Regions from separate parts of the Pseudoalteromonas sp. L21 genome, predicted to be linked through region 1. Evidence: predicted binding sites of a transcription regulator. Region 1 holds the regulator's gene; the other holds the start of a gene.
What was found. Region 1 encodes ArgR, which controls arginine synthesis, uptake and breakdown. Its sites were predicted from a motif close to ANTGAATANNTATTCANT; they were not measured.

Region 1 (4,706 bases):
CAGCGAGCGTATTAGTAGGCGACTTTATCTATACTCGTTCATTCCAGTTAATGGTTGGGCTAGGTAAAATGCCTATTATGCAAACACTTGCAGATGCAACGAATGTCATCGCAGAAGGCGAAGTACTACAATTAATGAACTGTAATGACCCTGACACCACAGAACAAAGCTATATGCAGGTTATTTATAGTAAAACTGCCAAATTATTTGAGGCAGCGACCGGTTTAGCAGCCATTATCACTGAGCAAGATCAACAAACCCTTGATGCCTTAAACTTATACGGCATGCATTTAGGCACCGCCTTCCAGCTTGTTGATGATGTGCTTGATTACAATGCTGATGCCACGCAACTTGGTAAGAATATTGGTGATGATTTAGCTGAAGGTAAACCTACCCTACCGCTAATCTACGCAATGCAAAAAGGCACACCAGAGCAAGTTAAGCTAGTACGCGAAGCCATTGAGCTGGGTAATGGTATGGATCACTTAGAGAGCATTCTAACGGCATTAGCTGATACTAAAGCTCTTGAGTTTGCGATGCAAAAAGCAGAACAAGAAGCCGACAAAGCGATTGCTTGTATTGCTTTTTTACCAGATACACCGTACAAGCAAGCACTTGAGAGTTTAGCCCGCATCGCCGTTGCGCGGGATCATTAAACCCAATTTATTCGAGCCACAAAAAAGCCTGCAATTGCAGGCTTTTTTATTATTAGGGTCATCCTCTAGAGAATACCCCCATTTTCATCTGGGTATTAGCCGTTGATGAAATCAACACCTTCTTGGATGTCTTTGTTAAGTGTCGCTAACATATCGTTCTTAGCTTGCTCTTCAAAAGCACTTAATTCACCGTAAGAAAGGATTTCTTCAACACCGTTTTTACCTAAACGTACTGGGTGTGCGAAGTAGGCTGCGTCACCGTTCTCAACTGCAACGTATGCGTAATCAACAACGTCTTCACCTTGTAAGCCTTTAACTAAAGACATACAAAAACGCGCTGCGGCTGCACCCATTGAAAGCGTCGCTGAACCGCCACCCGCTTTAGCGTTAACAACTTCAGTACCTGCATTTTGGATACGTGGTGTTAATGCTGCAACTTCTTCGTCAGTGAAAGTAACACCTTCAACTTGAGAAAGAAGAGGAAGAATAGTCGTACCTGAGTGACCACCGATCACTGGAACTTTAACGTCTGTAGCGCTTAAACCTTTAAGTTCAGCAACAAATGCTTCTGAACGGATCACGTCAAGTGTTGTGATACCGAATACACGATTCGCATCGTAAGTGCCCGCTTTTTTGAATACTTCAGCAACGATTGGCACAGTGCCGTTAACTGGGTTAGTGATGATACCTACTAACGCTTTAGGGCAGTTTCTTACGATGCCTTCAGCTAATGTTTTGATGATACCTGCGTTTACGTTGAAAAGGTCCGCACGGTCCATACCCGGCTTACGTGGCATACCCGCTGGGATAAGAACGATATCACAACCAGCTAATGCTGCATCTAGGTCGTCAGCACCAAAGCCTTCAACTTTAACGTCTGTTGGGATGTGAGAAAGATCAACCGCTACACCAGGAACAACAGGGGCAACATCGTATAACGATAATTCAGAACCTGCAGGTAAACTTGTTTTTAATAATAAAGACAATGCTTGGCCGATACCGCCAGCTGCGCCTAAAACAGCAACTTTCATTGGAATTCTCCGTAATTTGAGGTAGGAAATACTTGTGGCCCTAAAGATAATGAAATTAGCGACTAAAAACAAATTTATCCTGCTTATTTCGCATATAATTTCGACCATAGTTGTAAACTATGTTGTAAAGTGCCTTCATTTAGCCGACAAATTCAAACAAATACTGCATAAGTATGCATAATTGTGTAGAATTACTTCACATTTTATGAATAAAGATACGACAGCATGCAACCTCAAGATAAACAAGAAGCACTAATCAAAGCGTTTAAATCGTTATTAAAAGAAGAAAACTTCGGCTCACAAGGTGAAATTGTAGATGCATTAAAAGAGCAAGGCTTTGATAACATCAGCCAGAGTAAAGTCTCGCGCATGTTGAGTAAATTTGGTGCGGTACGTACTCGTAACGCGAAACAAGAAATGGTGTATTGCTTACCGGCCGAAATGGGCGTACCAACGGCGAAAAGCCCGTTGCGTCAGCTTGTTATCGACATTATGCATAACGAAATGATGATCATTATTCGCACCAGTCCAGGGGCTGCGCAGCTTATTGCACGTTTACTTGATTCATTAGGTAAAGCAGACGGTGTGCTAGGAACCATTGCAGGTGACGATACTATTTTTATCGCCCCTGCAAAAGTGTCTGAAATTGATGTTACGCTTGAGCGTGTTCGCACCTTATTCGATACTGTTTAAAGTTGCTTTAGAAAATTCACTGACGGGGCGAAAAATGCCGAACCCATATCAGCTTGTGTAAAATCAAGCCAATGATCATAATGCTCGCCCTGCCCTAAACGACTTTTCAGTACGTGTTCAAATGAGTCACCTTGTGCGGCACACGACACCATGAGTATGCCCTGTTTGTGAACGTCGCCAAATGGCATACTCTGATTGAGTAATAGCGGCAGACCATGCTCATCTTTGAGCTCTGATCTCACTGCATGGCTCGTTTCAATTGCCGGCACAACTAAGGTATTATCAAGGCGAGTACGCCCCATTATTTGCTCTTGCTCTGATAAAGACAAGTACTGCCACACCGTTAGATCGTGGACAAACCGCTGCACATGAATATAACTACCTTGATCTTCAAAATGCCCTGGTTTATTGACTAGTGCCGTACTGCGTTTTTGTCTACCGTGAGGTGTGTCGCCGGCGTAGATAAAACCATTAAAATCTCGCCCATCTAAAAAGCGAAAGTTACGAACTTGCTCCACTAGCTCAACATCCGGTGTAAACAATTTTAAAATTTGCAGGGCAAATAAATGATTGACGTCTTCACGGTCAGAGCGAATTTGCACAAATAAATCGAACGGTTGTGCGCTTACAACATGTTCACTGTGTGTGACATTTGGAAAGCTTTGTAATTGACTTGGAATAAACTCAGGCAATATATGCGGCCAATATTGCGCCCCAACAGCAACAACACAAGACAGCATAGCCTCAGAGAACTGATCAGAAAATTCGTCTTGTATTACATTTACACGCTTTAGCTTTTTTCGTAATGACTCATCGTGGCCATCATAGACGTTAAAAAACAGGTGCAAACCATGTAAGTTTGCTTCAGCACAAATCCCAGATTGCGCTTGCGCCATAGTGAATCCTTAGCTATTCATTATCAGGCACACAATCAACAATTTAGGATTTCACATCATGTTTAATCTCGAAAAAAATTGACCGTGTGCGGCATTATTTTTATTTTTACTGGCTGTTCGACCGAGAAAACGTGGTCTTGCTCTGCGGCCACTTCGAGCTCCTGCCCTGCAATATTAATACGGTACACATAACGCGTGCCGATAAAACGTCTTTGCAAAATAGTTAAGCCTTGAGCATCGCCATTTTCTGCTTTACACAACTGGATATGATGAGGGCGCACATAAATTTGACCTTGTACGCAATCATGGTTACCTGCATTGGTTGACGATACAACCCCGAACACCGTCTCATATTCAGTTGCGGTTAATGCTTTTGCCGTTAAGTATATGCCCGTACCAAGAAACTCTGCAACCACCTTTGAGTTAGGTTGGCTAAATAACTGCTCAGCAGAGCCTTGTTGGGCTATTTTTCCACCATGCATAACAGCAAGTGTATCAGCAAAGGCAAACGCCTCTTCTTTTGAATGGGTAACAAATACCGCAGAAACTTTTTGCGCTTTGATAATCCGACGAATATCGGCAATTAGCTCAAACCTTACTTGGGTATCAATATTTGAAAATGGCTCATCAAGAAGTAACAAACTTGGTTTATAAGCAAGTGCACGGGCAATCGCGACTCGTTGCTGTTGGCCACCTGAGAGCTGGTGAGGATATCGCTTGGCACAACCATCAAGCTTAACTAAAGTGAGCATCTCGTTCACTCGCTCACGTTTTTGCTCTTTACTCATCGTGTTGAGACCAAACGCAATATTGTCACTCACTGTAAGATGAGGAAATAACGCATAATCTTGAAACATCATGCCGATATTGCGCTTTTGGGGTGCAACAAAAACCCCATTATCGTTCACAATATTAGAATCGATACTCATGTAGCCTTGCTCAGGCTGCAAAATTCCCGCGATTGCTTTTAGGGTTGTGGTTTTGCCACAGCCACTGGCCCCTAATAAACACACTATTTCGTCTTGCTTCACATTGAGGCTTAACCCACTCAAAACCTTAGTGCCATTGTACTGATAAGCTAAGTCTTTAATTACTAAATGGCTCATGAGTGATGTTGCTCCATCGAACGATTAACGAAATACAAAGGAATAAGCCCCACTAAAACAATCAATAACGCTGAAATTGAGGCAAGCTCCAACTGCTCATCACTAACATACTGAAACACATGGGTTGCCAGTGTTTCAAAGTTAAATGGCCTTAATAATAATGCGGCGGGCAGCTCTTTCATGCATTCAATAAAGACTAACAAACCTGCGGTAAGAATGCCGCGTTTTAACAAGGGTAAATGAACTTTACGCAAAGTTTGCAATGGCCCCTTCCCCATTGATTGGCTTGCCATATCTAACGACGGGCTTATACGTAAGAAGCTG
Region 2 (4,706 bases), on a different contig from region 1:
TTGCACCATCACGATTTATTTGTTCAAGTAGTTCCATTACTTGGCGAGCCATTAAGCTATCAAGGTTACCCGTTGGCTCATCGGCAAGTAAAAAACGAGGTTCACCAGCAAGGGCTCTAGCAATAGCTACACGTTGCTGTTGTCCGCCAGAGAGCTGTTGAGGAAGGTGTTTTGCACGTGACGCTAGACCAACTTGCTCTAAACATTGCTCAATTCGACGTTTACGCTCGGCTGCTTTAATCCCACGGTAACGAAGGGGTACTTCGATATTTTCGTATAGGTTCAAGTCAGGGATGAGGTTGAAACCTTGGAAAATAAAACCGATTTTTTGATTACGAAGGTCGGCACGTTGATTGTCATTGAGTTTACCGACATCAATTCCGTCTAATAGATATTGGCCCTCATTAAATGGCTCTAGCATTCCTGCAATGTTTAAAAACGTGGTTTTACCTGAGCCGCTTGGGCCTGTCACTGCAATAAATTCACCCTCATCTACTTGTAGGTTAAAATCACGAAGTGCATGAGTTTGTACCATTTCAGTTTGATACACTTTATTGATGTTATTCATTTTAAGCATAATTATAATTCCTTGTTGTTAACGTAAAACGAGTACCGGTGCTTGTTTATAACGGTCGTAGTTAGAGATGATTAATTGATCGCCAACTTGAACGCCTTCTAAGAGCTCCACAGCGTTAATACTGCTAGCGCCTGTTTTTATATCGATTAAGTAAGCCATATCACCATCGATTCGATAAGCACGCGTCCCACCTTGTTGTAAAAAGGCGCCGCGCTTTACTTGTAAAACATTGTCGCGATTTTCTAAGAGAATGCGGGCTGTGAGACGTTGATTTTGGCGAATTCCAACCAGTTCATCATCAAATCGTACTCGTGTTGTCACTTCGCGGTTGTTTACTTCCGGAGATATAGCTGACAGTGTTCCCGTCACATGACGAGCACCGAGCGTTAGTTCGACTTGCATCCCTAAACCTAATTCATTGGCATAGCTTTCTGGCACTTGAAGTTCGGCTTCAAAGTTACTTAAGTCCACCAAAGTCATTAATGGCTGACTTTGAGTTACGGCCTCTTTTTGTTGCACAAGTAAATTCCCCACGATGCCGCTCACAGTGGCTATGATAGTTAGGTCATTTACTTGGCGAAATAAATCATCAACGATAAGCTGCTGTCTTGCTAGATCTCGCTCTGCGGCTTTTAACTCAAAGGCAAGGGTATCTTTTGCAAGCGCAACCTCTTGCTCAGCATGTTTATAAGAAAGTTTTGCTCTTGCTAAATCATCGACTGCTTTTTCTAAATCAATTTGGCTTATTAAGTTTTTCTTTATAGATAATTGGGCACGACGGTTTTCACGGTCCGCAGCATTAAGTTCAACCTGAGCAAGGTCGAGCGCTTTCGTTAAGCTTAATTTTTGTCTACGTGCTTCGAGTTGCTTGCGTTGAAGCTCACCATCAAGCCTTGCAAGTACAGATTGTTGCTGTTTTAGCTCATTTGTTAGCTCAGGGCTTTTTACAATTGCGATGACGTCATCTTTTTTTACGCTGTCACCTGCTTTTACTTTCAAATCCACAAAGCCGCGTTCAGGGCTGTATACTTTGGGCGCATTTGCAGCAACGATTTTGCCACTGGCGGCGACATCTCTAATGAGAGGTTGCTGAGTTACTTTGCTGATTTGTAGGCTTGCCTTCTCAACGGAAATACTGCCTTCGGTGTCCGCAAAAATACTGCCTATAGCAACCGAGCCAATTAATAATACACCGATAATTAGTGCAACTGGTTTTGCAAAGTTATTCTTCTTCGTCACCGAGATATCCTGAGCACTGGTATCTTTTATCATCATAGTTCCTTAATGTTCTCAACTAACATAATCATGAAACCCACTACTAGCATGGTGAGTGGCGATGCAATAAATAAACTAAAAGTGAACATGTCCTGTCCTTAAATCTGCTGATGTAATTTTATATACCAACAATATGCCAACTTTTATTATATTGATTTATAAAGGTTTATTGATTCTATTGATGTTGTTTCAATGTCCGCGGACAGAAAAAGTGTCCGCAGCGGACACTTTTTAATAAGTGGGTTTACGTGCGCGTAAAGAGCAAGCTTTTAGGAGTGTAAGCGTAAATAGTTATCTAAAGAGTTACAGTAAGTGCCTAGCGAGTCTGGTTTATGTGAGTAGGTGATATCTAAATTCTGCATTATCATTCAAAAAGTGAATATTTATTCATTTTAGTTGTCAGTTTACGTTAACGTAAAGAGTGGTTTTTGAAATTTTTCTTTTACAAGTTGTTAAATATGACACCAGTGTCATAAAAAAATAACGGTGAAAATACGCCTAAATGTAAAAAATTAGCATAGAATTTACTAAGTGCATTTAAATGAGAAATATTCATGAATATGAATATGTATTCAAAACTCTATTGACTCAGAGATTATTTGGCGATAGTTTTGTTCGTCTGCTAGCCCTGTCACAAGAGACTAAAGGGCTGGTCGTTGTAGCAAGGGGAGGGGTCTATGTTATACGACTCAAAATTAGAAAAAGATAATTGTGGCTTTGGCTTGATAGCCCAAGTCAATGGACAAGCGAGTCACCGCTTGATCCGAACAGCAATCACAGGGCTTGATCGTATGGAGCACCGTGGCGGTATTTCTGCCGATGGTAAAACCGGTGATGGTTGTGGTTTATTAATGCAAAAACCCGATAGTTTCTTTCGTGCTATTGCTAGCGAACATGACTGGCACCTAGGAAAGAACTACGCCGTAGGCATGGTATTTTTGAATGCCGATCCTGTACTTGCGCAAACAGCTAAAGATGTGTTGAGTGAAGAACTCGAAAAAGAAACCTTGAGCATTCAAGGCTGGCGCGTTGTACCGACTGATGCGTCATGTTTAGGGCCAATTGCAAAAAAACAACTACCAGGCTTTGAACAAATTTTTGTTAGCGCCCCAGAAGGCTGGCGTCCGAAAGATTTAGAGCGCCGTTTATATGTTGCGCGTCGTCGTGCAGAAAAGCGCCTTGAAAACGATGAACATTTTTATATTGCCAGCTTATCTGGTTTGGTCACTGTCTATAAAGGCTTAATGATGCCAGTTGACTTACCTAACTTTTATTTAGATTTAGCTGACATTCGCATGACCAGTGCGATTTGTGTATTTCATCAACGTTTTTCTACCAATACACAACCTCGTTGGCCATTAGCGCAGCCATTCCGTTATTTAGCACACAATGGTGAAATTAATACCATTCAAGGTAACCGCCAGTGGGCCCGTGCCCGTGCGTATAAGTTTGCCTCACCACTTATCCCTGATTTGCAATCAGCTGCACCGTTCGTAAATGAAAGCGGTTCTGACTCTTCAAGCTTAGACAATATGCTTGAGTTGTTCTTAGCGGGTGGCATGGATTTATTCCGTGCAATGCGTATGCTTGTACCGCCTGCATGGCAAAAAAACCGTGCTATGGATGAAGACCTACGTGCATTCTACGACTTTAACTCAATGCATATGGAACCATGGGATGGCCCTGCTGGTATTGTCATGTCTGACGGTCGTTTTGCAGCCTGTAACCTTGATCGCAACGGTTTACGTCCAGCGCGTTATGTGATCACCCAAGATGGTTTTATAACACTCGCCTCAGAAGTGGGTATTTGGGACTATGCACCAGACGAAGTGGTTGAAAAAGGCCGTGTTGGCCCTGGCGAGCTGTTAGTTATTGATACTCATCAAGGTAAAATTTGGCATTCAGATGAAATTGACCAAGATCTTAAGTCACGTCATCCATACAAAGCATGGCTCGAAGCAAATGTTAAGCGTTTAATACCGTTCGAGCAGCTCTCTGAAAAAGATGCGGGTAATCGTTCATTTGATGACGAAACATTGCTTAAATATCAAAAGATGTTTGGTTTCACTAACGAAGAGCTTGATAGTGTTATTCGTGTGATGGGTGAAAACGGTCAAGAAGCGACAGGTTCAATGGGTGATGACACTCCATTTGCCGTACTGTCAGAAGGTCACCGCTCGTTATTTGATTACTTTAGACAGAAGTTTGCGCAAGTAACGAATCCACCGATTGACCCGCTTCGTGAAAATCACGTTATGTCACTGGCAACCTGTATTGGTAGTGAGCAAAACGTATTTAACGAAACCACTGGTCACGCTAAGCGTTTGCAGTTTGATACACCAATCTTGATGTATGCAGATATGCAGCAGTTACTTAATGCTGATGATAAATATTACAGCTACTGCAAAATTGATATCACTTACACAGTAGAAGAGGGGCTTGAAAGCGCTATCACACGTATTTGTGACGAAGCGCAAGAGAAAGCGGCTGCTGGTTGTGTGATGTTAGTGTTAAGCGACCGTAACTTCAGCGAAACACAGTTGCCTATTCCTGCTGCGATGGCGGTAGGCTCTATTCAGAAACGTTTAGTTGATAATAACTTGCGCTGTGAATCAAACATTATCATTGAATCAGGCAGTGTTCGCGATGCTCATCAATTCGCTGTATTACTCGGCTTTGGTGCAACAGCAATTTACCCATACCTTGCTTATGAATCACTGGTTGCTATGAGTGATAGTAAGGTGATCAATAAGACTTATTGTGAAGTAACGCTTGCGTATCGTAATGCGATAAACAAGGGTCTTTATAAAATCATGTCGAAAATGGGTATTAGCACTGTTGCATCATACCGCTG

Region 2: a site for ArgR is predicted at 2,412-2,429, ahead of gltB (glutamate synthase large subunit). Genes of this name have one in related genera too.

What each region holds. Positions count from the first base shown of each region.
Region 1 covers NZ_JAKKCV010000006.1:188,366-193,071, forward strand. The annotation lists gene ispB (octaprenyl diphosphate synthase) at 1-656, shown strand, start outside; gene mdh (malate dehydrogenase) at 752-1,687, opposite strand; gene argR (transcriptional regulator ArgR) at 1,913-2,380, shown strand; gene L3V41_RS17275 (Dyp-type peroxidase) at 2,377-3,276, opposite strand; gene L3V41_RS17280 (ABC transporter ATP-binding protein) at 3,339-4,382, opposite strand; gene L3V41_RS17285 (iron ABC transporter permease) at 4,379-4,706, opposite strand, start outside.
Region 2 covers NZ_JAKKCV010000003.1:47,967-52,672, reverse strand. The annotation lists gene L3V41_RS09035 (ABC transporter ATP-binding protein) at 1-577, opposite strand, end outside; gene L3V41_RS09030 (HlyD family efflux transporter periplasmic adaptor subunit) at 596-1,849, opposite strand; gene gltB (glutamate synthase large subunit) at 2,530-4,706, shown strand, end outside.